4 regions of the Kocuria sp. NBRC 114282 genome follow, and region 2 is predicted to be linked to each of the others. Evidence: riboswitches for the same ligand, from Rfam matches in the RefSeq annotation. Region 2 holds a riboswitch; each other region holds the start of a gene.
The links. A riboswitch is a leader RNA that binds a small molecule or an ion and turns the genes downstream of it on or off. The one in region 2 is predicted to bind thiamine pyrophosphate.
Positions count from the first base shown of each region.

Region 1: linked by a shared signal. The riboswitch ahead of QSJ40_RS01635 (ECF transporter S component) and the one ahead of thiM (hydroxyethylthiazole kinase) in region 2 are both predicted to bind thiamine pyrophosphate.
Region 3: linked by a shared signal. The riboswitch ahead of QSJ40_RS11880 (thiaminase II/PqqC family protein) and the one ahead of thiM (hydroxyethylthiazole kinase) in region 2 are both predicted to bind thiamine pyrophosphate.
Region 4: linked by a shared signal. The riboswitch ahead of QSJ40_RS11385 (MFS transporter) and the one ahead of thiM (hydroxyethylthiazole kinase) in region 2 are both predicted to bind thiamine pyrophosphate.

Region 1 is NZ_BSQO01000001.1:352,758-360,341, reverse strand. Features, by position in the region: gene QSJ40_RS01640 (ATP-binding cassette domain-containing protein) at 1-1,216, opposite strand, end outside; gene QSJ40_RS01635 (ECF transporter S component) at 1,213-1,881, opposite strand; TPP riboswitch at 1,995-2,099, opposite strand; gene QSJ40_RS01630 (DUF4235 domain-containing protein) at 2,245-2,526, opposite strand; gene mnhG (monovalent cation/H(+) antiporter subunit G) at 2,634-3,023, opposite strand; gene QSJ40_RS12755 (MrpF/PhaF family protein) at 3,023-3,409, opposite strand; gene QSJ40_RS01615 (Na+/H+ antiporter subunit E) at 3,406-4,089, opposite strand; gene QSJ40_RS01610 (Na+/H+ antiporter subunit D) at 4,086-5,921, opposite strand; gene QSJ40_RS01605 (Na(+)/H(+) antiporter subunit C) at 5,918-6,439, opposite strand; gene QSJ40_RS01600 (Na+/H+ antiporter subunit A) at 6,436-7,584, opposite strand, start outside.
Region 2 is NZ_BSQO01000003.1:7,953-15,536, forward strand. Features, by position in the region: gene QSJ40_RS06270 (Rne/Rng family ribonuclease) at 1-1,140, shown strand, start outside; TPP riboswitch at 1,269-1,367, shown strand; gene thiM (hydroxyethylthiazole kinase) at 1,358-2,269, shown strand; gene thiE (thiamine phosphate synthase) at 2,266-2,925, shown strand; gene thiD (bifunctional hydroxymethylpyrimidine kinase/phosphomethylpyrimidine kinase) at 2,922-3,773, shown strand; gene rplU (50S ribosomal protein L21) at 4,065-4,376, shown strand; gene rpmA (50S ribosomal protein L27) at 4,465-4,722, shown strand; gene obgE (GTPase ObgE) at 4,949-6,553, shown strand; gene proB (glutamate 5-kinase) at 6,665-7,584, shown strand, end outside.
Region 3 is NZ_BSQO01000009.1:59,431-67,014, reverse strand. Features, by position in the region: gene QSJ40_RS11890 (LLM class flavin-dependent oxidoreductase) at 191-1,333, shown strand; gene QSJ40_RS11885 (FMN reductase) at 1,330-1,992, shown strand; TPP riboswitch at 2,131-2,223, shown strand; gene QSJ40_RS11880 (thiaminase II/PqqC family protein) at 2,215-2,919, shown strand; gene QSJ40_RS11875 (MMPL family transporter) at 2,895-3,686, opposite strand; gene QSJ40_RS11870 (hypothetical protein) at 3,687-3,869, opposite strand; gene rplI (50S ribosomal protein L9) at 4,343-4,792, opposite strand; gene rpsR (30S ribosomal protein S18) at 4,811-5,047, opposite strand; gene QSJ40_RS11855 (single-stranded DNA-binding protein) at 5,161-5,769, opposite strand; gene rpsF (30S ribosomal protein S6) at 5,895-6,242, opposite strand; gene QSJ40_RS11845 (hypothetical protein) at 6,435-7,584, opposite strand, start outside.
Region 4 is NZ_BSQO01000008.1:44,852-52,435, reverse strand. Features, by position in the region: gene QSJ40_RS11405 (NAD(P)H-quinone oxidoreductase) at 1-888, opposite strand, end outside; tRNA gene QSJ40_RS11400 (tRNA-Ser) at 1,029-1,116, shown strand; gene QSJ40_RS11395 (acyl-CoA thioesterase) at 1,189-2,205, shown strand; gene QSJ40_RS11390 (heparan-alpha-glucosaminide N-acetyltransferase domain-containing protein) at 2,227-3,384, opposite strand; TPP riboswitch at 3,486-3,593, shown strand; gene QSJ40_RS11385 (MFS transporter) at 3,588-4,904, shown strand; gene QSJ40_RS11380 (APC family permease) at 4,993-6,948, shown strand; gene QSJ40_RS11375 (LLM class flavin-dependent oxidoreductase) at 7,074-7,584, opposite strand, start outside.

The sequences.
Region 1 (7,584 bases), on a different contig from region 2:
TGCGCTCCACAAGCTCCGGGCCGGACCATACCGAAGGATCGTCCGGCAGCCCTCCGGCGAGGCTGCCGGCAGCGCGCACCGTACCGGCGCTAGGCACGAGCAGACCGGCCAGCGTCAGGGCCAGCGTCGACTTCCCGGCGCCGTTCGGCCCGGTCAGCGCGAGCGCGCTGCCGGCGCGCAGGCGCAGGTCCACCGGCTGCGCCGCCGGGGCGCCGGCCCAGGCCCCGTCGGGCACCGCGTCCCCGCGGCGCACGCGGCGACGGCGGCGGGAGAGCAGGCCCTGCGAGGGCTGCTCGCGCGAGACCTCAAGCTCGTCGGCGCGCAGGAGCAGCTCACCGGGGGCGGGGGCCGGGGCGGCCGCGGCGGCGCGCTGGCCCGGCAGCCAGATGCCGGCGCGGCGCAGCTGCTCGCGCTGGGCCCCCCGGGCGCCGAGGACGTCCTCGGGGCTCCCGTCGGCCAGCACTCCCCGCGGCCCCAGGACCACGACGCGCTCCACCAGATCCGCCCAGACCTCGGTGCGGTGCTCGACCACGATCAGCGTGGCCCCGGTGTCCTCGACCACCGTCTCGACCGCCCTGCGGACGGTGGCCACCCCCTCTGGATCCAGGTTGGCCGTGGGCTCGTCGAGCAGCAGCAGGCGCGGGCGCATGGCGGTGATGCCGGCCAGGCCGAGGCGCTGCTGCTGCCCGCCGGACAGCGCCGAGGTGTCCCGGCTGCGGGAGATCTCCAGCCCCACGGCACGTAGGGCGGCATCGGCCTGGTCCCAGATCTCCTCGGCGGGCACGGCCAGGTTCTCCGGGCCGAACGCGACGTCGTCGCCGGCCCTGGCCAGCAGGATCGAGGACTCCGGATCCTGCTGGAGCAGGCCGGTGACGACGCCGCGCTGGGCTGCGGGCTGTCCGTCCACGAGCAGTTCGCCGCGCGGGCCGCTGCCTCCTGAGGGCGCTGCGCGACCGCCGTCGGGCCCCGGCCCGGGGGCATCGGAGGGGGCATCGTCCTCGGTGTCCGGGAGCACGCCCGCCAGGGCGTGCAGCAGCGTGGACTTGCCCGAGCCGCTGGCGCCCAGCAGCAGCACGCGCTGCCCCGCGGGGATCTCGAGGTCCACCTGCTCGAGGGCTGGGGTCTTCCGACCCTCGGGCTGCCAGCCGAAGCCGCGCGCGAGCACGGCGGCTCCGCCGCGCACGGCCCTGTCGGCTCCGTGCGTGCGAGCGGTCATCGACCGGAGGCCAGGCCCGAGAGCACTCCCGTGGAGCGCAGAGCGCGCGTCAGTGCCCACATGGCAAGACCGGCGATGACCGCCCCGGACACCGTGCCCAGCACGACGTAGACCGCCTGGTGGGCCATCGGCCACTCGTAGTAGTAGATCAGGCACTCGGTCAGCGTCCCGAGCGCTCCGGCGGCAGCGCCCGAGGCCACGGCCACGACCGGGCCGAAGCGGCGGTACCCAGCGGCCAGGAAGACGGCCTCCGCCGCCGCGCCCTGGATGAGACCGGAGAGCACGACCGTCATGCCGAAGTGGGTGCCCAGCAGCCCCTCGAAGCACGCCGCCAGCAGCTCGCAGGCCAGCGCTGCGCCGGGGCGGCGGATGATGAGGGCGGCCAGCGGCCCGGCCATCAGCCATCCGCCGACCAGCAGGCCGCCCGCCGGCGGATAGCCGACCGTGACGGCCTGGGAGAGGGGGTAGACCAGAGCGGACCAGGCCCAGAAGATCACGCCGCAGGCGGCGGCCAGCACTGCGAGGACCACGAGGTCGAGCACGCGCCACCGCAGGCGGGAGCGCGCGCTGCGCTGCGGGGAGCCGACGGTTCCGGAGTCGCGGTCCGAGCGCGTATCGAGGCCGGATCCGGTGCTCATCTGACCGGTGCTGCGATGCTGCGTCATGGTGGTCCTCCTGGGGGCCCGGGGACGCCGCGGCGCCCCTGTCATCAGGAGGGGAGAAGCGCTTCTCGCGCGATGCTGCGTGGGCGGGCGCCCGCAGGAACGCGCGAGAAGCACCTCCGAGATGCTCGACTTCCTTCGCCGGTGCTAGCCGGAGCAGGTTCGAGGGTCTGCGGCGGACCGCACTCTCAGCGCCCTCGGGCGCTCCCCTGTCGTATTCCTGGGATCCTACGCCAAACGCGCAGCAGATGCAGGTCGCCCTCAGCCGGACCCGGAACGGACGAAGGCGCCGGGAGCACACGGCTCCCGGCGCCTTCGCCATCGATCAGCAGGCCGCGCGCAGCGGCCGGCCCGGATTGGTCGAGATCAGGCGCGGCCCTTGGCCTTCTCATGGGCCTTGAGCTCGGCCTTCTCGCGCTGCTCGGCGACCTGGCGGTTGACCAGGGTCCGCACGACCGTGGTCAGCACGCCGCTGACCACCGCGAACAGGACGATGTCGAGCCAGCGGTCCTCACGGGGGTCATCGCCCTTGGACGGGACCTGGCGGCCGGTGACCTTCTTCCACGTGGCGTCGAGGCCCTTGGTGGCGGCCTGCACGCCCAGCACGGACGCGCCGGTGCCGATGAGTCCCATGATCTTGGGGTTCATGTCATCTCCTACCCCGAGTGAGCCACTCGGGAGATCGCGGAACCGGCGCCTCAGCCGGCGCCGGAGGTTCGGTGCTCACCCTAGCGCGCTCGGCGAGCCGTCGCGGATCACGACGGGCGATCCGCGCCGCCCTGCGACTCGGCGGTGTCGGCCTCGTCCAGGGCTGCGGCCAGGTCATCGGCGATCAGCGTCTCATCGAGCACGTGCTTGGTCCGATAGCTCGAGCGCCCCACCATGTGCGCCGAGACCGGCGCCGTGAGCAGCATCAGGGCCCAGCCCAGCAGGGCCAGCGGCAGCAGCGTCCACTCGCGGGAGTGGATCACCACGGCCAGCAGCATGCACAGCAGACCGAGCACCTGCGGCTTGGTGGCCGCGTGCATCCGCGACAGGACGTCCGGCAGCCGGATCAGGCCGAGGCCGGCCGTCAGGGACATGAGGCAGCCCACGAGCAGCAGCACGCCCACGACGATGTCGAGCACGAGGTCCATGGGATCCATCAGCGGTGTCCCTCCTTCTCGGACGGGGCGGGCTTCTGCATCGGGGCGGGCCGGTGATCCTGCTCGGCCCGCTCGCCCTCGACCGGCTCCTTGGTGGCGCCCTCATCGGTCTGGCCCGTCTTCCGGGGCCGCGTGGGCTGGACGAACCGCGCCACGGACACCGAGCCGATGAAGCCCAGCAGCGAGACGGTCACGATGACCATCATGTAGTCGGAGTGATCGCTCCAGACCATCTCCAGGGCGATCGCGGCGACCACCACGGAGAGCAGGACGTCGCTGGAGAGCACGCGGTCCAGCAGCGAGGGTCCCTTCACCAGTCGGTACAGCACGCCGGCGGCCCCACCGGCGAGCATCACGAGGCACACGGCCATGACGAAGGTGCTCATCGGCTCTGCTCCTCATCCCGTCGTTCGGCCTTCGATCTGTGGGCGTAGCCCGCCCAGCTGCGCAGCACGGCCCGAGGGCTGAGTCCACGGCCCTTCTGGGCGTCCTCGCGCCGCAGCGCGGCGTAGTCCTCCGGAGAGCCCATCATGCGGATCCAGGCAGCCTCGGTGTTGCGCACGGACTCCCGGAAGTGCTCGATGTCCTCGTCGTCGTGCACGTCCAGGACGTGGAAGTAGAGGATCGCGTTCGGACGATCCACCTCCAGCAGCACCGAGCCCGGGATCAGTCCCGTGGTGCTTCCGGTCGCGGTCATGATCAGATCGGAGTGCGAGCGCATCTGCACGGCGGTCACCGACGAGGAGGCCCTGGGCCCATGGGCGATCACGGTCCACATGACCTCGAAGCTGGCGCGGATGACCTGCCACAGGAAGGTGACGAACAGGGTCACGGCGTGCAGCACGTTGAAGCGGCTGGACAGCTGCACGGGCGGCAGTGCCAGCGCCCGGGTGACCAGCAGGGACAGCACCAGGCCCACCAGGAGGTTCTTGGCCGTCAGCTCGCCCCACAGCACGGCCCATACGAGCATGAGCCACAGGATCAGGGGGATCTCCACGGCCCAGCGGTGCTCGCGCCGCCGCGGCCGGGCGGATGCGGACCCGCGGGATGTCGCTGTCGAGCTCACTGATCTGCCTCCTCGGACTGCTCGGCGCCCTGCCGCTGCGCGTCGGCCTCGGCCGAGGGCCGCGAATCCGTGCCGTCGTAGACCTCGCGCTGGATGCCGGCGCCGCTGTCCTCGCCCACGTCCTCCCCGTACTGCTCGCCCTCCGGCACGCTCGGTGCGGCAGGGTCATCGGAGCTCGGGTCCTCGCCGTCGTCCACGACGCCGCGCGGTCCCGATTCGTCGCCGAAGACCGCCTCGACGTAGCGCTCGGGGTGCATGAGGTTCTCCGCGGCGTTGTCGGCCACCGAGAACAGCGGTCCCGCGAAGACCGTGAGGGCGACCCCGACCGCCACGAGCATCCCGGTGGGCATCACCATGGAGAACGGCATGAGCTGCACGTTGCTGCGACCGGCCCACCGGCCGCCGCCCTCGGCCTCCATGGACACCGAGGCGGCGCTGCGGGGCCCGTGCTCCCGTGCCTCGTCCCGGGAGACCAGCAGGACCGGATCCGGGTAGTCGGCGTCGTCGGGGGCGCGCAGGAACGCCTTGTTCCAGATGCGCATCAGGGCCATCAGCGTCAGCAGCGAGGTGAGCACGGAGCCGGCGATCACGACCCAGATGGCCCAGCCGCCCTGGTCGGTGCCCGCCTGGATCAGGCCCACCTTCCCCAGGAAGCCGGAGAACGGCGGGATGCCGCCCAGGTTCAGCGCGGGGATCATGAACAGCAGGGCCAGCAGCGGCGACAGCCCGACCAGACCGCCCAGGCGGTCCGTGTTGGTCGACCCGCCCCGGCGCTCGATCAGACCGGCCACCAGGAAGAGGCTGGTCTGGATGATGATGTGGTGGACCACGTAGTAGACAACTGCCGCCATGGCGGTCTGCGTGCCGACCGCGATGCCGAAGATCATGTAGCCGATGTGGCTGACCAGCGTGAAGGACAGCAGACGCTTGATGTCGATCTGGGCCAGCGCTCCCAGGATGCCCACGACCATCGTGAGCAGCGAGACCCACAGCAGCAGCTGATCCGCCCCGTCCCCCGGGAACAGCAGCGTCTCGGTGCGGATGATCGCGTAGACGCCCACCTTGGTGAGCAGGCCCGCGAACACGGCCGTGACGGGTGCCGAGGCCGTGGGGTAGGAGTCGGGCAGCCAGAACGACAGCGGGAAGACCGCGGCCTTGATGCCGAAGGCGACCAGCAGCATCAGGTGCAGCTGCATCTGCGTGCCCACCGGCAGATCGCCGAGCTTCACGGCCAGATCCGCCATGTTCACGGTGCCGGTGGCCGCGTAGATCATCGCGATGGCGATCAGGAACAGGACCGAGGAGATCACGGAGACGACCACGTAGGTCACGCCGGCCCGGATGCGCTGGGCCGTGCCGCCCATGGTCATCAGGACGTAGGAGGCCATCAGCAGGATCTCGAAGCCCACGTACAGGTTGAAGAGATCACCCGCAAGGAACGCGTTCGAGACGCCCGCGACCAGGATCAGGAAGGTGGGGTAGAAGATCGAGATGGGGCCGTCGTCGTCGCCGTCGGCGATGCCCTGCCCGGTCGCGAACAGCAGCACCGCCAGCGAGACCAGGGTCGAGACCACGAGCATGATGGCCGAGAGCTGGTCCACGACCAGCACGATGCCGAACGGGGCCTGCCACCCGGCGATGTTGATCGAGGTGGGGGCCGACTCCCATGCCGTGGCCAGCACGAGGCACTCGGCCAGCAGCGTCAGCGACAGCGACACGATCGCCACGAAGCGCTGGGCCCGGTTGCGGCGCACCAGCACCAGCGACAGCGCCGCGCCCAGGAAGGGCAGGACGATGGCCAGCGGGGCGAGCTGGATGATGTCGAAGCTCATCGCCGTCCCTCCTTGCGCTGACGCCGCCGCTCAGCGGACTCATGCTCCCTGCGGTGGCGTGCCAGCTCCTTGGCCCTCTCCTTCTCGTGCTTGTCGATCTCGTCGTCGTCGAACTCCGAGTCCTCCTCGGGCACCTCGGCGTCCAGCTCCTCGTCGTACGACGACTGGACTGCCACGCGGCGGTCCTCGGCGTCGTCAGTGATCTCATCGCGATGGGAGAGCACCCAGGAGCGGTAGATCATGCCGAGCAGGAACGCGGTGATCGCGAAGCCGATCACGATCGCCGTGAGCACGAGCGCCTGCGGCAGCGGGTCCGAGTAGGCCCTCGGGTCCAGACCTGAGTCGTAGAGCGGCGAGCGCCCCGGCAGCCCTCCGGTGTGCAGCAGCAGCAGGTTGGTGCCGTTGGTCAGCAGCATGATGCCCAGCAGCACGCGGGTCAGCGAGCGCTCGAGCAGCATGTAGACGCCCACGGCGTAGAGCACGCCCATGACCACCAACATGGTGAGGTTCAGGCTCATCGTCGTCCCTCCCCCGTCCGGTCGTCATCGGTGCTTGTGCGCTTGCCGGCGCTGAGGATCTGCTGCCGGTCCATGCCCCCGCCCCCGAAGTCCTTGAGGTCGGTCTCGGAGACGGTGACGTCCTGCGTGGCGTCGCTCTCGGTCAGGTCGACGTCGTCGCTGGCCTCTTCGCGCAGGACGGTGATCGCCCCGGTGCTGCCCGGCTCCGAGGAGGGGCGGCGCACCACGCGGATGCGGGCGCCGCCGCGACCGGCGGCACGACGACGGCGGCGCAGCGCCTCGTCCTCCGTGTGCCGATCGATCTGCCCGCCGAGCGAGCGCAGGACGTCCAGGACCATGCCCACGACCACCAGGTAGACGCCGACATCGAAGATCATGGCGGTCACGAACTTCACCTCGCCGATGATCGGCCAGGTCCACTCGAACGTGTAGCTCTGCATGATCGAGCCGCCGAAGAAGATCGGGGCTATGGCGTAGACCGCGGCGATGGCCAGGCCCAGGCCCAGCATGGTGCCCGCGTTGATGGGCGTCGAGCGCCACAGCTCGTAGCGCCCGCCCGCGAGATAGCGCAGCGTGAGCGCCAGACCGGCGGTCAGGCCGCCGGCGAATCCGCCGCCGGGGAGGTTGTGACCGGCGATCAGGAAGTACAGCGAGACCATGATGATCGTGTGGAACAGCAGCCGAGTCACGATCTCGAGCACGATCGAGCGCCGCTCCGGGGACAGCGTGCGCCCGGCCACGATGTAGGGATCGTCCTCGTCGCCGCGGAAGGACCGCGAGACGCGGTCGAACTCGGTCTCGAAGCTGCGCGCGGTGATCTCGGCGCGCTGGCGGATCTGGCGGATCTGCCCGGTGCTGGGCTGGGCCGTGGCGTGCGGGCGGTCCCGGCGCCCGAGCACGAAGATCAGCGAGGCGATGCCGGTGGCTGCCAGGACCAGCACGGAGATCTCCCCGAACGTGTCCCACACGCGGATGTCCACGAGCAGCACGTTCACGACGTTCGCGCCGTCGCCCTCCTCGTAGGCCAGCCGCGGCATGGCGAACGAGACCGGGGACTCGGTGCGCGAGGCCATGGAGAAGGCCGCCAGCAGCATCATGAAGCCGCCGAAGAGGATCGCGATGATGGCCCGCGGCAGGCGGGTGCG
Region 2 (7,584 bases):
CGCCCGCAGGAGTCCCAGGACTCCCGCGAGAGCGGCAAGCGTCGTCGCAAGCGCCGCGGCAAGCGCTCGCGCGGCCGCGGTCAGGACGGCCAGGCCCCGCAGGACCAGAACGATCAGGACCGCAGCGACCAGGCCCAGAGCGACCGGCAGGACTCCCCGCAGGCCGATCCGGGGCAGGGCCAGGACACCGGCGCCCAGGCAGAGCAGGGCCGCGGTGAGTCAGACGGCCGCTCCGGGCAGCGCCGGCAGCGCGGTGAGCGCTCCTCCGGCCGTGGCGGCCGCGGCCGGTCCGAGGCGCAGTCCGGGGCCCGCTCCGAGGATGAGACCCGCTCGCTGATCGAGGCGCGCATCCGAGCGGCCTCCGGCGAAGCCCCCGAGCGGAGCACCTCGGGCGAGGACGCTGCAGAGCAGGCCCCCGCGGCCCAGGCCATGGTCGGCGACCCCGCGTCCCCGGAGGTGCGGGAGCTGAGCCGTTCGAGCTCGCGCCGAGACTCGGCCGAGGGCTCCGAGGGCCGTCGTGAGCGGCGCTCGCGCACGGCGCGCAGCGAGTCGAAGGACGCCGCTCAGGGCGCATCGCAGGGCGAGCGGGCGGCGGCTGCTCAGCAGCAGCGCCGCAGCCGCACCGCGGCCGCTCCGCAGGCTGCCCCGGAGTCGGTGCAGGCGCCTGCCGCACCGGCGGCTCCCGCCGTCCAGGGCACGGCCACGGTGCGCGGTGCGGACGCGGAGCAGGCCGCCCCGGTGCGCCAGCGGGCGCGTCGCTCGCGTCGTGCGGCGGCTCCGGCGGGCACGCCCGAGGTCCCGCAGCCGGCTCCTGCGGCTCCGGCCGCCTCGGCGACCGTGACCGCAGGCAGCGCCTCGGTGGTCTCGACCTCCGAGGGAGCCTCGCAGGTGACGATCAACGGCGAGGTCATCGAGCTGCCGCAGGGCCAGAGCGCCGCCGAGGCGCTGGGCGCCGGGGGCTCGTCCGGCTCGCAGCTCGAGTCGCTGGCCAGCTCGCTGGGCGAGCGCGAGCCCGGTGCCGCCGGTCCGCGCCGTCGCCCGCGCCGCTCGCGCCGCGCCAGCGCCCCGGAGGCCGCCCCCCAGGCGGGTCCGGCGCAGGATGGCGGGGACGCCTCGCAGGGTGAGCACGAGCACTCCTGAGCGCAGTCGGCGCCGGTGATCGGCCGGCGCCGACAGGACGACCCGGTCGCATGACGGCCGTCTCCCCGAGAAGGGGAGGCGGCCGTCATCGTCTTCGCCCGGGCAGCCGGATCATGGGTAGACTGAGCAGGCACGACACGGGGTGCCGCCCGAGCAGGCGGCTGAGAGCACACCCGTCGAACCTGAACTAGTTCGCACTAGCGGAGGGATTGTCGCCATGACGCACAGTCGCACCCTGAATCCATCGCACGACGCCTCCGGGCCGGTCTCGGCCCGGATGGCCCAGCTGCTCGAGCAGCTGCGCAGCACGCGCCCCCTGGTGCAGTGCCTGACCAACACAGTGGTCTCCAACTTCACCGCCAACGCCCTGCTGGCCCTCGGCGCCGCTCCGGCCATGACGGACATCCAGGGGGAGGCCGGGCCGTTCGCCGAGATCGCCGATGGCATGCTGATCAATCTGGGCACTCCCGATCCCGAGCAGCGCGGCGCCATGCGCGAGGCCGCTGCCGCCCGGCAGGCCGGAGGCCGACCCTGGGTGCTGGACCCGGTGGCGATCGGCTCGCTGCCGATCCGCACCGCCCTTGCCGCCGAGCTGCTGGAGTCCCGTCCCGCGGTGATCCGCGGCAACCCCTCGGAGGTCCTGGCTCTGACCGGAGGGGCCGGGGGCCGCGGCGTCGACACGACGGATGCCCCGGAGACAGCGGTGCAGGCCGCCCGGCAGCTCGTGTCGGCCGGTTGCGCCGATGCCGTGGCCATCTCCGGGCCCGTCGATCTGATCGTCTCCGCGTCGGGGACGCTGCGCGTGCCGCACGGTCACGAGCTGCTGACCCAGGTGGTGGGCGGAGGGTGCGCCCTGGGCTCCGTGATCGCGGCCTTCGCTGCCGTCGCGCAGGACCCCGCCGACGCCGCCGCGGCCGGGAGCCTGGTCTGGGGACTGGCGGCCGAGGACGCCGCCGATCGCTGCCAGGGCCCGGGGTCCTTCGCCGTGCATCTGCTCGACGCCCTGGCCGGGCTGCGCCCCGAGGACGTCGCCGAACGGTGCCGCGTCGAGGCGGAGGCGGCCGGCGCACCGAGCGCCGCGGACGGTGCCGCCGCCGGGGCGGGTCAGGCAGAGGAGGCCGGGCGATGAGCCCCCGATTCGACCCCGCCGCACTGTCGCTCTACCACGTCACCGACCCCCAGCTCAGCCGGCCTCGCAGCGTCCCCGAGGTCGCGCGGCTGGCTGTCGAGGGCGGGGCGAGCATGATCCAGGTCCGGGCCAAGGATGCCTCCGGACGCGAGCTGCTCGAGCTGCTCGAGGCCGTCGTGTCGGCCGTCGACGGCGCGGCCCCGGTGGTCGTGGACGATCGCGTGGAGTGCCACCTGGCCGCACGCGCCCGGGGGATCGCCTGCGACGGCGTCCACATCGGCCAGTCGGATCTGCCTCCGGAGGACGCCCGCCGGCTGTGCGGCCCGGAGGCGATCATCGGCCTCTCCGCCGCCTCGGAGGCCGAGATCGCCGCCGCAGCGGGGCTGCCCCCGGCAACGGTGGACTATCTGGGCATCGGCGCGGTGCGGGCCACCGCCACCAAGCCCGACGCCCCGCAGCCGCTGGGCATCGACGGCTTCGCCCGGGCCCGAGCCCTGAGTGCCCTCCCGGCCGTGGCCATCGGCGGGATCCGGCCGGAGGACGTCGCGGGGCTGATGGCCGCAGGTGCCGACGGCGTGGCCGTGGTCTCCGGGATCTGCGCGGCTGCCGATCCGCGCCTGGCGGCGCAGACCTACCGACGGGAGATCCAGCGATGAGCACCATCAGCCCGCGCGCCGTCCCGCGCGTCCTGTCGATCGCCGGAACCGATCCCACCGGCGGAGCCGGAGTGCACGCGGACCTGAAGACCATCAGCGTCCTGGGCGGCTACGGCATGGGCGCGATCACCGCTGTCGTCTCCCAGAACACCTGCGGAGTGCGCTCGATCCACACCCCGCCGCCGGAGGTGCTGAGGGATCAGCTGCTGGCCGTCTCCGACGACGTCGTCGTGGATGCCGTGAAGATCGGCATGCTGGGCAGCGCCGGTGCCGTCGAGGTCGTGGGGCAGTGGCTGCAGGAGCAGAAGCCGCCGCTGTGCGTCATCGATCCCGTCATGGTCGCCACAGCCGGTGGGACCCTGCTGGAGTCCGAGGCGCTCGGCGCCGTCCTGGAGCTGCTGGGCTCCGCCGACCTGGTGACGCCGAATCTCACGGAGCTCGCCTCCCTGCTGGACCGGGCGCCGGCGCAGGAATGGTCCGAGGCCCTTGAGCAGGGACGGCGGCTGGCCGATCGGCTGGGCGTGCTCGTGCTCGTCAAGGGCGGGCACCTGCCGGGGGAGCGCACCCCTGATGCGCTGGTCGCGCCAGGGCAGGAGGAGCCGGTGGCGCAGTGGGACGCAGCGCGGATCGACACGAGCTGCACCCACGGCACGGGCTGCTCCCTCTCGAGCGCGATCGCCGTGCTGGCGGCGCGCTCGGGGCGTCTCCCGGAGTCCGTGGAGGCGGCGCGGGGCTGGCTGCGCGGAGCGCTCGAGCATGCCGAGGAGCTCGAGGTGGGGCGGGGCAGCGGTCCCGTGCACCACGGGCACCACCTGGCACCGGCCCTGCGCGGGATGCTCGGGGCGTGATCCGGATGACGACTCGCGCGGGGGCGATGTCCTTGTCCGCAGCGGTGACGATGGAGTAATCTGCTTGCTCAGTGCCATGCCGCATGACCCCTCGCGACACCGTCCATGTCGTGAGTGCGGGACTTCGGAAGGCACACCCGGGTGCAGCTCCTGACCGCTGAGAAGCCGCGTCGGCCGTACTGTCTCCATCCCACTGGCAGGCCGACGCCACGGTGATCTCGGCGTCGTCAGTCAGGCAGGAGCGTCTGCGCCCCCAGACAGTGATTTCTACTCGAGAGAAGTGAGTTCCCCGTGGTTTACGCGATTGTCCGCGCAGGCGGCCGCCAAGAGAAGGTTGCCGTCGGCGACCTCGTGACCCTCGACCGTGTCGCCGGTGAGACCGGCAGCACCCTTGAGCTCCCCGCGCTCCTGCTCGTCGACGGCGACAAGGTGACCTCCGAGGCCGAGAAGCTCTCGGGCGTCAAGGTCACGGCCGAGGTCGTCGAGAACCTCCGCGGCCCCAAGATCCGCATCATGAAGTACAAGAACAAGACCGGCTACAAGAAGCGCCAGGGTCACCGTTCTGAGCTGACCACCGTGAAGGTCACCGACATCAAGGCCTGACCCACCCGGTCACCCTCTCCACACTCCATGGGTCCGCCCGAGCCTCCGCGGCTCGAACCGGACCGACTAGCGAAAGCAGGCAGCAGCCATGGCACATAAGAAGGGCGCAAGCTCCACCCGCAACGGCCGCGACTCCAACGCCCAGTACCTGGGCGTCAAGCGCTTCGGCGGCGAGTCCGTCAACGCCGGCTCGATCATCGTGCGTCAGCGCGGCACCCACTTCCACCCCGGTGAGAACGTGGGCCGCGGCAAGGACGACACCCTGTTCGCCCTGGCCACCGGTCAGGTGGCCTTCGGGACCAAGCGCGGCCGCAAGGTCGTCAACGTCCTCGCAGCGGCTGAGTGACCCGGCGACCGCTGCAGCGACCCTGAGGGGGCGCTGCAGCGGTCGCTCGACGCGGGGTCATCCGCGTCACGCTCACCATGAGGAGTCAGAGGGTGGGTGCCACGTGCGCCCGCCCTCTCTTCCGTTTCAGGACCCCGCCGGCTGAACGCCTGGCGGAACGCACATCTCGGCGCCCTCGGGCGCCGATCAGCTGCCGGCGCGGGACGCCCGGCAAGGAAGGGAGACCATGGCCGAGTTCGTCGACCGAGTGGTCCTCCACGCAGCGGGCGGCAACGGCGGCCACGGCTGCGTGTCCGTCCGACGCGAGAAGTTCAAGCCGCTGGGCGGACCGGACGGCGGCCACGGCGGCGACGGCGGCTCCGTGATCCTGCGGGTCGACGGCCAGTCCACCACGCTGCTGCCGTATCACCGCTCCCCGCACCGCTCGGCGCCCAACGGCGGCCCGGGCATGGGCGATGACCGCAACGGGTTCAAGGGCGAGGACCTGATCCTCTCGGTCCCGGACGGCACTGTCGTGAAGGACCGCGACGGTGAGGTCCTGGCGGATCTGGTCGGCGTCGGCTCCGAGTTCGTGGCCGCCGCCGGCGGTCAGGGCGGGCTCGGCAACGCGGCCCTGGCCTCTCCCAAGCGCAAGGCCCCCGGCTTCGCGCTGCTGGGCCTTCCCGGCGAGGCCCGGGACATCGTGCTCGAGGTCAAGTCCCTGGCGGACATCGCGCTGGTGGGCTACCCGTCGGCCGGAAAGTCCTCGCTGATCGCGGCCATGTCCAAGGCGCGGCCCAAGATCGCCGACTACCCGTTCACGACTCTGGTCCCCAACCTGGGCGTGGTCGAGGCCGGGCAGTACCGCTACACCGTCGCCGACGTCCCCGGCCTGATCCCCGGCGCGTCCGAGGGCAAGGGCCTGGGCCTCGAGTTCCTGCGCCACGTGGAGCGCTGCGCCGCCCTGGTGCACGTCATCGACTGCGCCACCCTCGAGCCCAACCGCGACCCGATCTCCGATCTGGAGGCGCTCGAGTCCGAGCTGGCTGCCTACGCGATCGACGGCAAGCTCGACGGCGGTCGCTCCATCCCGCTGCTGGAGCGCCCCCGCCTGGTGGTGCTCAACAAGATCGATGTCCCCGATGCCCGCGAGCTGGCCGAATTCGTGCGCCCGGACCTGGAGGAGCGCGGCTATCGCGTCTTCGAGGTCTCCACGGCCTCGCACGAGGGGATGAGCCTGCTGGGCTACGCCATGGGCGAGCTCGTCGAGCAGGGCCGCGAGGCCGAGGCTCCGGATGAGACCGCACCGGCCGTGCTGCGGCCCGAGCCGCTGCGCACCCGTCGCGGCGGGAAGGTCGGGGTCCCCGACTTCACGATCACGCGCGAGGAGCGCGGCCTCGAGCCGCTGTGGCACGTGCGCGGCGAGAAGCCCGAGAAGTGGGTTCTGCAGACCGACTTCAACAACGAGGAGGCGGTGGGCTACCTGGCCGACCGCTTCGCCAAGCTCGGCATCGAGGACGAGCTGTTCCGCCAGAAGGCCCGACCCGGCGACGCTGTGCTGATCGGTCCCGAGGAGGACGGCGTGGTCTTCGACTGGGAGCCCACCATGGTCGGCGGCGCCGAGCTGCTCGCGGCACCGCGCGGCACGGATCCGCGACTGCAGGACACCACGAGCCGTCCCACGCGCGAGCAGAAACGCCGGGAGTTCTACGATCGGATGGACGCCAAGACCGCCGCGCGCGACGAGCTCGAATCGGAGCGCCTGGCCGGCGTGTGGACCGAATCCGTCGACGAGAAGCGCCGAGCCCGTCAGCAGGGCGGCAGCCAGGGCCAGGACACCACCGAGGACTGAGCCCAGCCCTGCCGCAGCGCGGCACGACAGCAGCACCCTAGCGACACGCACGATCCCCCTGACCTCTTCAGACCTGCCCCGCAGCGGGGCACAGGAAGGACACGGACAAGCATGGCGAAGGTCTTGCACAAGAACGACATCGACCGCATGGGCGGGGAGGCGGAGAAGTCCGTCGAGCAGATCAGCTCCGAGAACCGGGGGAAGAACCGGGTCTCGCCGATCACGAGCCCGTCGCAGATCCCCAGGGCCCAGCGGATCGTCGTGAAGGTCGGCTCGTCGTCGCTGACCAGCATCCAGAACTCGATCGACGAGGCCGCGATCCAGCGCATCGTCGCCGCGCTGGGCCAGCAGAAGAAGCGCGGCAAGGAGATCGTCTACGTCTCCTCCGGCGCGATCTCGGCCGGTCTGTCGCCGCTGGGCTTCGACAAGCGCCCCAAGGAGCTGGCCGCCCAGCAGGCCGCCGCCTCCGTGGGCCAGGGCCTGCTGATCGGCCGGTACATCGACTCGCTGGCCCGCTACGACGTCCAGGTGGGCCAGGTCCTGGTCACCGCCGAGGACCTCATGAAGCGGCATCACTACCAGAACACGCACCGCCAGATCGAGCGGCTTCTGGACCTGGGCGTGCTGCCGATCATCAACGAGAACGACGCCGTGGCCACCCAGGAGATCAAGTTCGGCGACAACGACCGCATCGCGGCGCTGACCGCGAACCTGGTCAAGGCCGACGTCCTGCTGCTGCTCTCGGACGTGGACGCGCTGTACACCAAGCACCCGGATGAGGGCGGTGAGCGCATCCCGGTCGTCGAGGATCCGCTCAAGGACCTCGAGGGCGTCGAGATCGGCACCGTGGGCCGGGCGGGCGTGGGCTCCGGCGGCATGGTGACCAAGGTCCAGGCCGCCCGCATCGCCGCGGCCGGCGGCGTGCCCGCGCTGGTGACCTCCACCGCGAACATCGAGCGCGCCCTGGCAGGCGAGGACGTCGGCACCTGGTTCCTGCCCACCGGCGGGCGACGCAACACCCGCCTGCTGTG
Region 3 (7,584 bases), on a different contig from region 2:
CGGCTGCCGCCCTGCGCGGACACGGCCTGGCGCATCACGACGACAGCGCGTTCGTCGTTCCCGCCGTCCCTCGAGCACGGCGGACCTAATGGTTGACATGTCACCTACATTGACGCATACTGTTCCGTGAAACGTCACGCGAGCGCCGGAAGACCCCGGGCTCGCGAGTCGCATCCAAGGAGCGAGCACCATGCAGTTCGGCATCTTCACCATCGGCGACGTCACCCCGGATCCCACCACCGGCAAGGCGCCGTCCGAGGCCCAGCGGATCCGGTCCATGACCAAGTACGCCCTCAAGGCGGAAGAGGTGGGACTGGACGTCTTCGCGACCGGCGAGCACCACAACCCGCCGTTCGTGCCCTCTTCACCCACCACGCACCTGGCCTATATCGCCGCCCAGACCGAGCGCCTGCGCTTCTCCACGGCCACCACGCTGATCACCACGAACGACCCCGTGAAGATCGCTGAGGACTACGCCTTCCTCCAGCACCTCTCCGGCGGTCGTGTGGATCTCACCATGGGCCGTGGCAACACCGGTCCGGTCTACCCCTGGTTCGGCAAGGACATCCGCCAGGGCATCCCGCTGGCCATCGAGAACTACCACCTGCTGCGCAAGCTGTGGCGCGAGGAGGTCGTGAACTGGCAGGGCAAGTTCCGCACCCCGCTCAACAGCTACACCTCCACCCCGTGGCCGCTGGATGACACCCCGCCCTTCGTGTGGCATGGCTCGATCCGCTCCCCGGAGATCGCGGAGCAGGCCGCCTATTACGGCGACGGCTTCTTCCACAACCACATCTTCTGGAACATCGAGCACACCGCCTCGATGGTGAACCTCTACCGCCAGCGCTTCGAGCACTACGGCCACGGCGCCGCCGACCAGGCGATCGTGGGCCTGGGCGGCCAGATCTTCGCCGCTGCGACAGAGGCCGAGGCCAAGCGGGTCTTCCGCCCGTACTTCGACAACGCGCCGGTCTACGGCCACGGCCCGTCGCTCGAGGACTTCTCGCGGATGACCCCGCTGACGGTCGGCACCCCGGATCAGATCGTGGAGCGCTACCTGGGCTACGCGGATCAGGTGGGCGACTACCAGCGCCAGATGTTCCTGCTGGATCACGCCGGCCTGCCCGAGGAGATGGTCCTGGAGCAGATCGAGATCCTCGGCCGGGAGATCGTCCCGCGCCTGCGCGAGGGCTTCGAGGCACGTCGCCCGGCGCACGTGCCCTCAGACCCGCCCACCCACGAGACCCTGCGCGCCCAGGGCCCGGACTCCAAGCACCGCCAGGTCATCAACGCGCGGCCGCAGGACGAGCAGAAGGAGGATGAGCAGCGATGACCCGTCAGCTCGTCGTCGTCTCGGCGGGGCTGTCCTCGCCGTCGTCCACCCGCCTGCTGGCGGACCGGATCGCCCATGCCGTCGAGTCCCGGGTCGGCGCCCGGGGCGAGGCCCTGGAGGTCCACCACGTGGAGCTGCGGGACCTGGCCCTGCCGCTGGCGCAGGCCATGACCACGGGCGGGCTGCTTGATCCGCAGCTCGACGAGGACAAGCGCCTGGTCGCCCAGGCCGACGGGCTGGTGGCGGTCACGCCGATCTTCCGGGCCTCCTACTCGGGGCTGTTCAAGATGTTCTTCGACGTCCTCGACGACGAAGCGCTGATCGACCTCCCGGTGCTCATCGCCGCGACGGCCGGCAGCCCGCGCCACAGCCTGGTCCTGGACCACGCGCTGCGCCCGCTGTTCTCCTACTCGCGGGCGGTCGTGCTGCCCACGGGCGTGTTCGCCGCGACCGATGACTTCGGCTCCGGGGACACCGGAGGCCTGGAGTCGCGGATCGCTCGAGCCGCCTCCGAGATGGCGACGGCACTGGTGGCCGAGTCCGCCGGGGTGGAGGGCTTCCTGCCCACCGAGCCCGCGCGGGCGCCGCGTCGCAGCGGTGTAGACCTGGGCCCGGTCACGGACTTCGCGAGCCTCCTCAAGGGCCACGACGGCTCCTGACGGGCTCGCCGAGCTCTCGGAGGACCCATAGGCCGCCTGACCTCCTCATATGTCGAATATGACATATAAAAAGGTCTCGTCTCTCACAGCGGAACCGGATGCCGCCCTGTCGGCATCCGATCCTGCCGCCTATACTGGGCTGCGGACACGGGGTGCGCCGCCGGCGCTGAGATCAGACCCGTGGAACCTGCTCCAGCTCGCACTGGCGAAGGGATGTCCCTGATGAGCTCCACCTCGAACATCGCCCCCCAGCCCGCCGTCGAAGCGGCCGGTCCATGGACGCAGTCGCTGTGGGACGCCGGCGCGCAGACGGCAGCCGAGATCCAGGACTCGAGATTCGTGCGCGCCCTGCTGGACGGAACCCTTGACGACGCGCGGTTCACGTTCTACCTCGCCCAGGACGCCCTGTATCTGGCCGGCTACGCCCGGGCCCTGGCGGCTCTATCCGCACGCTGCGATCACGCCCCGGACCAGCTCGCGTGGGCACAGGCCTCGGTCGGCTGCCTCACGGAGGAGGCCCAGCTGCACCGCACCTGGATGGCCGCCCGTCCGGAGGCCGCCGACGAGCCCGCCAGCACCGTCACCGCGGCCTACACGGACTTCCTGCTGGCCGCCGCCCTGGGACAGGACCGAGCTGTCGGCGCTGCTGCAGTGCTCCCCTGCTTCTGGCTTTACGCCCAGGTCGGAGCCTGTCTGCCGACCGTGGAGCCGGATCACCCGTATGCCGCATGGCTGGAGACCTACCGCGATCCCGACTTCGTGGCTGCAACCGCTGCAGCCCTGGAGCGCGTCGAGCGGGAGCTCGCACAGAGCTCGGAATCAGGCCGTGCGGCAGCACAGCGGGCCTATCTGGCAGGCTGCCGCCACGAGCTGGCGTTCTTCGATCAGGCCCTGACTCAGGATCAGTCGGAGATCATCCCGCGCTGAGAGCGCGGACCGACTGACGGGACCCTCACCACGGTCCCTTCCGGTGCCGCGGCGCCGTGTCGGCCACATGGCGACCGCGGCGTCGTCGGGCCGATGGCGGCGTGATGTGATCCCCGAACTCCTCCGGCTCGCGCCGCGCCAAAGGGCCCCGTATGCGGATCCTCGGGGGCCTCCGCCAGCCCGATCCGATCGTGCACCCACCGCAGCGGGGCCGGTGCCCACCAGTTGGCCCGCCCGGCGATCCGCATGAACGCGGGCACCAGGACGCCGCGCACCAGGGTCGCATCGAGCAGGATCGCGAACGCCGTGCCCAGGCCGAACAGCTGCATGAAGCTCACCTGGCTCGTCCCGAAGGCCGCGAACGACACCGAGAGCACCAGCGCCGCGAGTGTGGTGATGCGCCCGGTGTGCGCGAGCCCCTCCACGACCGCCATGCGGTTGCTGCCCGTCTGCTCCCACAACTCCTTCATGCGCCCGATCAGGAACAGCTCGTAGTCCACCGACAGCCCGAAGGCGATGCAGAACAGCAGGACGGGCATGGACATGTCCAGCGGGCCCCGCGTGAAGCCCAGGACCCCGGAGAGCAAGCCGTGCTGGAACATGAGCGTCACCACGCCCAGCACCGCCGGCAGGAGCACCAGCGTGATGGGCACGGCGAGGTGCTCGGCCAGCCCCAGGTCCTTGATCACCTGCTGGCTGTTCGAGGCGATCATGGGCGCGGAGCCGCCCACCAGCACCTCGGTGCCGTCGCCGCGCTCCTGGCTCAGCTAGTCCACGAGCTCCGTGGAGATCTCAGTCTGCTCGGCCAAGGTGCCCTCGATGTGCGCGACGACCATGCCCGTGCGGCCGTCGTCAGAGCCCAGCGGGTCGCTCATGCCGGGATCGCTGAAGGCATGGACGGACTCGATGCCGTCGTGCTCGCGCAGATCCGCGGCGATCTCCTCCCCCACGTCAGCGGAGTCAGCTGCCTGGGAGCCTTCGGGGGCTCGGACAAGGACGACGAGGCTCGCCTCCCCGCCGACCTCTTCGTGCACGATCTGCTGTGCCCTGGCGGATTCCGAAGTCGGGTCGGCGTAGCCGCCCCCGGGAACGTAGCACGGGAGACGACGCCGGCGTCGGTGCTGGTCGGCGCAGAAGTCGCCCGTCCTGGGGACGGGTCATGCGCCCGCAGCAGATCCGCGCCGCGCCCGTGCCCCGAGGGCCGGGAACAGATGCGAGATCACCGCGCAAGGGACCACATCAGGGCCTGCCCTGTGTCGCTGCGCAGGGCCGTCGTCATCATCCGCCGAACGGTGACCTGTCAGGGGCAGAGCCGCCCCCCGCCGGCGCCCGACAGGCCCGGCAACGACGACGAGCCGCCGCCCCGGAAAGGGGCGACGGCTCGTCGGTCAGGCGTGCCGTGCAGGACGGCTCACCCGAAGGATCAGGCGGGGACGACCTCGAACTCGATGTTCGCGTTGACGTCCTCGTGCAGGCGCACGGTGGCCTGGTAGGTGCCGACGGTGCGGACCTGCTCGCGGATCTCGACCTTGCGCTTGTCGATCTCGCCCAGGCCGGCGGCCTTGACGGCGTCGGCGACCTGCTCGGCCTTGATCGAGCCGAACAGACGGCCCTCGGCGCCGGCCTTGGCCGGGACCGTGACGGTGGCCGAGGTCAGCGAGGCCGCCAGGGCCTGCGCGTCCTCGAGCGAGGCGAGCTCACGGGCCGCACGAGCGGCCTTGATGGACTCGATCTGGCGCTCGGCGCCCTTGGACCACTGGGTCGCGAAGCCGCGGGGGAAGAGGTAGTTGCGGGCGTACCCGTCCTTGACCTCGACCACGTCACCGGCGGAACCGAGGTTAGAGACCTCGTGCGTCAGGATGATCTTTGCCATGAGTGTGTTCCTTTCCGATCAGCGGCCGGAGCCGGCGTAGGGGAGCAGGGCGACCTCACGGGCGTTCTTGACGGCCTGGGCGATCTTGCGCTGCTCCTGGACGGAGACGCCGGTCACGCGACGCGCGCGGATCTTGCCGCGGTCGGAGATGAACTTGCGCAGCAGCGCAACGTCCTTGTAGTCGATCTCGGTGACGCCTGCGGCCTTGAGCGGGTTCGCCTTCGGCTTGGGCTTGCGAATCTCATGCTTCGCCATCGTGGTGCTCCTTCTGAAGCGTGGAGCCCGCAGTGCTCTGCGGGATGGAAATGTGTTCTGTCTCCCGGTTCTGCGCCGGGTGGGTGCGAGGGCTCAGGCGCTCGGGCCGCCGATCAGAACGGCGGCTCGTCGTCCTGTCCGGTGCCCCAGTCGTAGCTGCCGCCGGCGGACTGGCCCCAGGGATCGTTCTGCGGGGCCGCCTGCTGGCGCCCACCGCCCTGACCGCCCTGGTTGTAGCCGCCGGAGGACTGGCCGCCGCGGTTGCCGCCGAAGCCGCCCCCGCCGCCATTGTCCCAGCCGCCGGAGCCGCCGGACTGCTGTCCGCCGCCGCTGAAGCCGCCGCCGGACCCGCCTCCGCGGGACTGGCGGTTGACCTTCGCCGAGGCGAAGCGCAGCGACGGGCCGATCTCATCGACGTCGAGCTCCATCACGGTGCGGCGGTCGCCTTCCTTCGTGTCGAAGGACCGGGACTTGAGCCGCCCCTGGGCGATGACGCGCATGCCCTTCTGCAGCGTCTCGGCGACGTTCTCCGCCGCCTCGCGCCACACCGAGCAGCGCATGAACAGCGTCTCGCCGTCCTTCCACTCGTTGGACTGGCGGTCGAACTGGCGCGGGGTCGACGCGATCGTGAAGTTCGCGACGGCCGCACCCGACGGCGTGAAGCGCAGCTCGGGCTCAGCGGTCAGATTGCCGATGATGGTGATGATGGTGTCGCCGGCCATGGGACTCTCCTTCCGGAGAACTCGCGGTGATGGGGCTGGTGCTCCCCCATCCTCCTCCGCCGCTCAGGACGGAGTCGGTGGGATCGCACCCGATGCAGCTCGCGCCGTCACCGGCGCCGATCTGCTCAGGCCTCGGCGGTCTCGGCGACGGGCGCGCCGTTGACGTCGTGGTGCGGGTGGATCCGCTGCTCCTCGGGACGGATGATCTTGGTGCGCATGATCGCCTCGTTGAGGTTCAGCACACGGTCGAGCTCCTGCGAGGTAGCGGGCTCGGCGTGGAAGCGCACGACGGCGTAGATGCCCTCGGACTTCTTCTGGATCTCGTAGGCGAGACGGCGGCGACCCCAGATGTCGATGTTGTCGACGGTGCCGTTCTCACGGGTGACGACCTCGAGGAACTTCTTCAGGGTCGGCTCGACCGCGCGGTCGTCGACCTCCGGGTTGATGATGACCATCAGCTCGTATTCGCGCATGGAAAGAACCCACCTCCTTCGGGCTGGAACGGCTGCGGTCTCTCCGCAGCAGGAGGTTCAATGCGAGTCCGTGGCAGTCGGCCCCGACGGGGCCCTGTTCGCACAGACTGATCGACTGTACACCACCGGACATCCGCGGTCCATGGCCGCTGCGGCATGAGACCGGCGATCATCGCCCGCAGAAGGCGGCCCTCAGCGCAGCGCGACGTCGATCTCGGCGTCCCTGCCGTCGGAGGTGACGTCCACATGCACGGGGAAGCTGACGATCTCCTCGACCCTCTTGCCGTCCTCCAGGTAGGACAGCCGGGCCTCCGCCTGCGCCGTCTCGTCGGCGACCCAGTCGAGCTGCGAGCCGGAGTCCTCCTCGGCGACCAGCCACAGCGGCGGCTGCGAGACCAGCTCCCACTCGACCTCGGAGATCTCGGCCCCTGCCTTGGGAGCCTTCAGACCGGATTCGGGGACCTCGATCTTCGCGTTGTCCGCGGCATCGGCGCGGGGCACGCCTCCCTCCGCCCAGCGGCGCGAGGCCGGGCATGCGTCGGGGCTCACGGAGGTCGAGTCCATGCAGCTCTCGACGCTGCGGACGATCTCCTGGTCCACCTCGGCCCACAGCTGCGGGGAGGGCTCCAGCTCCACGACGACCTCCTGCGGCTGCGGATCGCCGAGCAGGACCTCGGCCGGATCGATCGGCTTGGCCAGGACGTAGTCGTTTCCCTCGGGCAGATCCACGGCGAATCTCCCCGGCAGGGCCTCCCACTGCCACTTGCCCCCGGCGCCGTCGGCCACGGTGCGATCCTCGGGGTCCAATCCGATCCGCTCGCCGTTGATCGAGAGGTCCCGGTTCCCGGGAGCGGCCACCGTCAGCGTGCTGGCATCCACGCCGTCCATCTCCCAGCTGTCGTTGAGGGGCCCGGTGCGCCGGACCTGGTGCACCGACCAGGTGTGCTCCTCGCCCTGCTCGGCGCCCTCCGGGACCTGCCCGTCCGGCCAGCGCACCGAGGCGGTGACCTGGGCCCGATCGCCGTCGCGCTGGACGTCCACGATCTCCCAGGAGCTGATCCGTCCCTCGGCCTGCCTGTATGCCGCATTCGGCATGCTCTCCGCGCCGGTTCCGCCCCGTGAGTCGCCGAACAGGGCGAGGGCCTGGCGCGAGCGTCCGTCGACCATGGCGTCGAGCCAGTCCTCGACCGGCTCCTCCGGGTCGCGATCCACCATGAACCAGTTCAGGGCGGTGCCGCCGGCGCTGATGAGCAGGACCACGACGATCAGCCAGGTCCACAGCGACCGGCGCAGGCGTCGGCGGCGCCGCTGCTCGGCGGGACCGAGCTCCTGGACGTCCTGA
Region 4 (7,584 bases), on a different contig from region 2:
GCCGGAGGCCACGAGCGGCCAGACGTGCTCGTGGACCTGCGCCATGATCCGAGCCTTCTGATCCGCCGGCCGAGCACGCAGCGTGGTGGCCACGAGATGCTGGCGCTTCACCATGAAAGAGCCCAGATCGATCTCGGCCTTCCGACCGCCCTGCAGCCCGATGATGATCAGCGTCCCGTCCACCGCCAGCGCCTTGAGGTTCGGCTCGAGGTACTTGGCGCCGACGACGTCGAAGATGATCTCCGGTCCGCGGCCATCGGTCAGCTCCTTCACCCGGCCCACGAAGTCCTCCTGGTCGTAGCGGATGGCCTCCGCGCCGAGCTCGCGGACGAACTCGGCCTTGGCCTCGGAGCTCACGGTGGTGATCACGCGCATGCCGATCGAACGGGCGATCTGGATGGCCGCCGTGCCGATGCCGCCCGTGCCGCCGTGCAGCAGCAGCGTCTGCCCGGACCGAGCACCGGCCTCGATCACGAGATTCGACCAGACGGTGGCCAGCACCTCGGGCAGCGCGGCGGCATCCGTCATGGACAGGGCATCCGGCACTGGCAGGACGTTCGCCGCCGGGGCGACGACCTCTTCGGCGTAGCCTCCCGAGTCCATCAGGGCGCAGACTCGGGCCCCGGGCACCAGGACGTCTCCGGACAGGGCGTGCTGCGGGGCCTCGGCGCCGACTTCGAGCACGCGGCCGGAGATCTCGAGTCCGTAGATCGCGGAGCCGCCGTCGGGAACCTTGTAATGACCGGTTCTCTGGAGGACGTCGGCGCGGTTGATCCCGGCATGCTCGACGCGGATTCGGATCCCGTCGGCGGTGAGCTCGGGGACGGGTTGATCGGTCACGGTCAGGACCTCGGGTCCTCCGTGGTCGGCTTCGGCGACTGCGCGCATGGTGGGCCTCCTGCGATCGTCGGGGTGTGTCGTGCCCAGGCTACGGAGGCGGGCAGACGCCCGCCGCGTCGATTCGGCTCCCAGCGCATGCCAGTGGAAGAATGAGCCGATGTGCGGGCGGTGCATGCCGACCCGTCACGGGAAGGTTGTCCGAGCGGCCGAAGGAGACGGTCTTGAAAACCGTTGTGCAGCGACCCTGCACCAAGGGTTCGAATCCCTTACCTTCCGCGCAGAGCAGCTGAGAGCCCCGACCCCCGCGGTCGGGGCTCTCGCCGCATCACCTGCGGTAGTTTCATCGCCATGGACCAGACGCCGCCCGCCCCCGCCGACAGCCGCTCCCGACGCCACGAGGTGACGCTGCGGTTCCTGGCAGCGCCCACCGATGAGGGGCATTCCGGGACCGTCGACGCCGGCCGGGTCCTGGAGTGGGTGGACAAGGCCGCCTTCGCCGCGGCCGCCGCCTGGTCGGGCTCCTACTGCGTGACCGCCTACGTGGGCAACATCCACTTCGAGTACCCCGTGCAGGTCGGCGAGATGGTCGAGGTGACCGGCACGGTGCTGACCACGGGCCGGTCCTCCATGCACATCAACACCGTGGTGCGCTCGGGCGATCCCAAGACGGGCGAGCTCGAGCAGCGGGCCCGGTGCCTGACGATCTTCGTGGCCGTCGACGGCAGCGGGAAGTCCACGCCCGTGCCGAGCTTCGAGCCGCGGGGCCTGGAGCAGGAGCTGGCCCGTGACTACGCGCTCTCACGCATCCCGATCCGCGAGGAGATCACCGCCGAGATCGCCCGCCAGGACTTCAGCGCGGAGGGCACCGGCGAGCGCGAGGTCCTGCGCTTCCTGGCCGCCCCCACCGATGTGAACTGGGGCGGCAAGGTCCACGGCGGCATCGTCATGGAATGGATCGACGAGGCCGCATATCTCTGTGCGACCCGCTACTGCGGCCGGGACACCGTGGCCGTGTTCTCCGGCGGCATCCGCTTCATGCGCCCCCTGCACATCGGGGATCTGGTCGAGGTCGACGCCCGCCTGATCTACACCGGGACGAAGGGCATGCACATCGCCGTGGAGGTCCGCTCCGGGGATCCGAAGTCCCGCGAGCTGGAGGTCACCACCAATTGCCTGACAGTCATGGTGGCCCGCGACGAGGAGGGCACCTCCGTGCCCGTCCCCGCCTGGGAGCCGGTGACCGAGGCGGATAAGCGGCTGTGGCAGCACGCACGCACGCTGCTCGAGATCCGCAGCCGCGCCCAGGGCAATCGGCTGCCGAATCACCTGCTGGAGGAGTCCGGCGAGTCGACGACGTCCGCCTGAGGCCACGCGGCGCCGGGAGGCTCAGCGCCGCGGCACGACCAGCCGCACGGTCCCGGAGACCAAGCTCTCGAGCGGGCCGGGGCCTTCCCCGCCGGCCCGCCACAGCGCGGCGAGCCCCAGCAGCAGGAGCACATGCAGCACGTACAGGTCGGTGAGCTCGGACAGGATCACGTGCAGCGTGTACATGCTCAGCGGCATGGAGCCGGCCGCGAGCACGGGCATCAGCAGGCGGGTGCGCTCCCCTATCGCCAGGCAGATCAGGACGCACACGGCGATGACCGCCGCCGCGATGCCCGAGGTGAAGACCAGGTCGAAGGTCGTCGACGAGTGCGGACCGACCGTGACCAGCCACCACCATGTGGTCGTGGGCGTGCTCCCGTGGCTGCCGATGGTCTGCGCGGCATACGGCGAGCCCCAGGCCAGCGGCGACAGACCGGAGCCGGCGCGCTCGAGGGCCTCGTGCCCGCCTGCGGACAGCAGCAGCTGCGAGCTCACCCAGGCCGCAGCGGCCAGCAGGGCGCCGACGGCCCCGGCCCAGGCGGCCGTGGCGGCGCTGCGCCAGTCGAGCCGGGCCAGGAGCAGCCCCACGAGGAGGTAGCCCATCCACTGCAGCACCGGGTAGTAGCCGGTGAGCAGGACTCCGAGGGCCAGCTCCCCCGGCTGAGCCAGGTGGGAGAGCTCGGGCGCTTCGACGGCGCGCTGGAGGCCGAGCCCGTCGCGGATCAGGTGGGAGGCCACCGGGGAGGCGACCAGCCAGAGCACGGTCGTGGCCGCCAGCCATCGGGCCGGAAGACGCAGGACCAGCGGGGCGAGCAGGAACAGCACCCCGTAGTTCACCAGGACCACCGCGATCGAGCTCGACAGCGATCCCAGCACGAGTCCGAGGATCGCGATCAGCACGCCGCGCACCGCCAGTGAGGCAGCCGCCTCGCGCCAGCACCCATAGCGCCGCGTGGACAGCTCGACGGAGAACCCGGCCAGCACCGCGAACAGGGCTGCCGCCTTGCCCGCGATCAGCCCGACGGGCTGCGGATCACCGGCCGCATCCACCAGGTCCATCGTGTGGGTGGCCATCATCCCGAGCAGGGCGACGGCCCGCGCCAGATCGATGCCGAGCATGCGGGCCCCCGGGTCCGGGCGCGTCGGGGGGCTCGAGGGCTCGGAAGCGATGAGGGGCACGCCCTCACTGTGCCTCACATGCTCGGGCCTCGGCCACGCGAGCCCGTCGCACCGCTAGGATCGACGGTGCGGCGCGCAGGTCGTGGGACCTGCACCGCTGAATGACCCCACACGGGAGCCCGGGCACGGGCTGAGAGGAAGCTGACGCGGCTTCGACCGTCGAACCTGCTCCGGTTCATACCGGCGAAGGAAGTGAGAGCTCGATGCCTTCTGCACCCCTGTCCGCCCCCGCGACCGCATCCTCCGACGGGCGCCCTCCCGCACCGACCCGCCGCGCGATCCGCGGCGGGATCATGGGCAACTACGTCGACCAGTTCGACATCTTCCTGCCCGTGATCGCCCTGGCTCCGGTGTCGGCGCAGCTGTTCGGCGATCACGACATCGTGCGCAATGCCGGCCTGATCTTCGTGGCCACCCTGCTGGGCCGCCCGCTCGGGGCCATGATCTTCGGCCCGATCGCCGACCGCGCGGGCCGGGTGCTCATCACCCAGGTCGCCCTCGCCGGCATCTGCCTCACGACCCTGCTGATCGCGCTGGTCCCCGGGCACGAGGTGCTCGGCGCGGGCACGTTCCTGGCGGTGCTGGCGCTGCGCCTCCTGGGCGGGATCTTCCTGGGCGGGGAGTACACCTCGGCGATCCCGCTGGCCATGGAGTGGGCGCGCCCGCGCTCACGCGGTCGTCTCAGCGGGATGATCATGGCGATGTCGCCGCTGGCCAACGCCAGCATCGCCGCCGTCACCTTCCTCCTCCTGCTGCTGCTGGACGACAGCGAGTACGCCGCCTGGGGCTGGCGGCTGCCGTTCCTGCTCGGCGCCGCCCTGGCCGCTGCCATGCTGATCTACTACCGCCTCATGGTCGAGGAGGCTCCGCAGCGCCGGCGCCCGGCCCGTTCGGCGCACCCGCTGGCGCAGCTCGTCAGGGGCAGCAGCCGCCGGTCGCTGCGGCAGGTCCTCGTGCTGATGACCGGGCTGTGGCTGCTCACCTACATGGCAGTGCCCACCCTGACCGCCCAGCTCTCGCGCATGCCGCAGCTCGAGCCGCAGACCGTCTCCCTCGTCATGCTGGGCGCGACGGCCGTGTCCGCGCTGGCCATGGCCGGGGCGGGTGCGCTGTCCAGTCGGATCGGGCGGCGCCGGTTCTTCGTGGGCTTCGGGCTGCTCTGCGCAGCGGTCTCCCCCGTCATCCTCCTGGCGCTGCTGTCCGGGGCCCTCGGAGCCGGCATCGGCACGGTGCTGCTGCTGGCAGCCGCGCTGCAGGTCACGACGGTGACCGGCTACGGGCCGGTGGGCGCCTATCTGACGGAGCGCTTCCCCGACGAGATCCGGGCCAGCGGATACGGGGTGGCCTACAGCATCTCGATCGTGCTGCCCGCTCTCTACCCCTACTACCTGCCGCCGCTGCAGCAGCTGCTCGGGCCGCACGCGGCGATCGCCGCGGTGCTCGCGGTGGGCGGGCTCCTGGTGGCCCTCGGCGGGCTGCTCGGCCCCGAGCCAGATCGGTCGGGTCCGCTGCCCGACTGATCGGCAGATCGCGGCTCACAGGCAACTGCCAGCCGCCTGAGGCCCTCGGCGGCGGGGCCTTGAGCGGGACAGGCGCATCATGTACGCCATGATCGCACCGCCCTCCCGCGCCGCCGCCTGGCTGCTGGCAGGATCCCCCTCCGCCTCCTACGGCGCCCCGCATCGCCGACCCGATCGCGACGAGAAGACCCATCCCTGGTGGAAGGTCATGTGCCTGTCCGGCGTGGACTACTTCTCCACCCTGGGCTATCAGCCCGGCATCGCGATCCTGGCCGCCGGGCTGATCTCCCCGCTGGCCACCCTGGTGCTGGTGGCCGTCACACTCTTCGGCGCGCTGCCGGTCTACCGGTGGGTGGCGGTGGCCTCCCCGCACGGCGCCGGCTCCATCCGGATGCTCGAGACGCTGCTGCCGCGCTGGAGCGGCAAGGTGCTGGTCCTGTGCCTGCTCGGCTTCGCGATCACGGACTTCGTCATCACCATGACCCTGTCCTCGGCCGATGCCGCCGTGCACATCGTCGAGAATCCGCACGTGCCAGCCGAGGCGCATCACTGGCAGTTCTGGGTGACCGTCGGGCTGCTCCTGCTGCTGGGCGCGGTGTTCATGGCCGGGTTCTCGGAGGCCATCAGCGTGGCCGTCGTCCTGGTCCCCGTGTATCTGAGCCTCAACGCCGTGGTGCTGGCGGTGGGCTGGTGGCAGATCGCCCGCTCGCAGGAGATCGGATTCGCGCAGTGGTGGCATGCGGCGCTGAGCCAGCACTCCTCGCCCTGGGCGGCGGTCGCCGTGGCTGCACTGGTGTTCCCCAAGCTGGCGCTGGGCCTGTCCGGCTTCGAGACCGGGGTCTCCGTGATGCCTCTGGTGCGCACCTCGCGGGGCTTGCGGGGCCGCGTGGAGGGCACCCGACGACTGCTCACGACCGCTGCGCTGATCATGGCCGGGTTCCTGCTGACCTCGTCGCTGGTGTGCACGATCCTGATCCCGGCCGGGGACTTCGAGCCCGGCGGCGCTGCCAACGGGCGGGCCCTGGCCTACCTGGCGCACAGCCTGCTGGGCGAGACCTTCGGGTCGGTCTACGACCTGTCGACGGTGCTGATCCTGTGGTTCGCGGGCGCCTCGGCGATGGCCGGTCTGCTCAACCTCATCCCGCGCTACCTGCCGCGCTACGGCATGGCGCCCGAGTGGACCCGCGCTCCGCGGCCGCTGGTGCTCACGATCCTGGCTGCCGCCCTGGTCGTCACGGCGGTCTTCCGCGCCGACGTGGATGCGCAGGGCGGGGCCTACGCGACCGGGGTGCTGGTACTGATGCTCTCGGCCTCCTTCGCCTCGACCCTGTCGGCCGGAAAGCGGGGGCACCGACGCGCCGCCGTGGGATTCGCGGCGATCACCGTGGTGATCGCCTACACGACCGCCGACAACATGATCAGCCGCCCCGATGGCCTCCACGTGGCCCTCGTGTTCATCGCGGCCCTGCTGGCGGCGTCGTTCGCCTCGCGGGTCTGGCGGGCCTCGGAGCTGCGGATCCGCAGCATCGATTTCGACGAGACCTCCCAGGACTGGCTGCGCAGCTGCCGCGGCCGCACGGTGCGGCTGATCGCGCACCGGCCGCGCACCCAGCTGGGCGCAGCAGGGGCCCAGGCCCAGCAGCTCCTGCTCAGCGACCCCGACCTGGCCGAAAAGCTGCGCGACGAGCGCGAATGGCATCGTCTTCCCTCGGCCGACGGCGTCCTGTTCGTGGAGGTGACCCTGCGCGATCCATCGGACTTCGAGGACCGGCTGCGCGTGAGCGCCCACGAGATCGACGGCCACCGCGTCCTGCGCGCCGAGGGCTCGTCGGTGCCCACCTGCCTGGCCGGCGTGGCCCTGGCCGTCCGGGACCGGACGGGGCGGCCGTCGCACCTCTACCTCGAGTGGTCCGACGGCTCGCCCCTGGTCAACTCCCTGCGCTTCCTGCTCCTCGGCCGCGGTCAGACGGCGACGGCGGTGCACGAGGTCCTGCGCCGGGCGGTGCCGCGCAAGCAGGACCGCCCGTTCGTGCACGTGACCTGAGGCTCCGCGCAAGCAATGGGGCCGTCCGTGACGGACGCGATCTCCTCGTCCGAGTGGGGTTCGACGAGCGTGCGTGCTGGCAGAGGCCCTCGGACGGGCCTCTGCTCATCGGCCGAGCCGGCGACTCAGCCCTGCGACAGATCCCGCGACGGGGTGTCCGCCGTGGACGGCTTGCCCACGTAGGCCCCGCGGTACTTGGCCGCCGGGTGGGTGTCGAGCACCTTGGTCTGCCCGGCGCCGTAGACGTTCTCGCGCAGGGTGGGCCCGTCGTAGTCCGTGCGGTAGCGGCCGCGCTTCTGCAGCTCCGGGACCACGTGCTCCACGAAGTCCTCGAACGAGCCCGGGGACACGTGGTAGGCCAGGTTGATCCCGTCCAGCCCGCCCTCGTCGATCCAGGTCTCGAGCTGATCGGCCACGGTCTGCGGGGAGCCCACGACCACGTCGCCCATGCCGCCGATCGCGCAGTGGCGGGCGATCTCCTCGCGGGTCCACTGCTTGGCCCCGTCCTGCATGGTGAACGGAGTGAGGAAGGACTGGATGGCCTCGGTCTTGACATAGTTCAGGACCTCGTCCTCCTGGAACTTGGACAGATCCAGCCCGGACCAGCCGCCGATGATGGCCTGCGAGGCCTCCAGG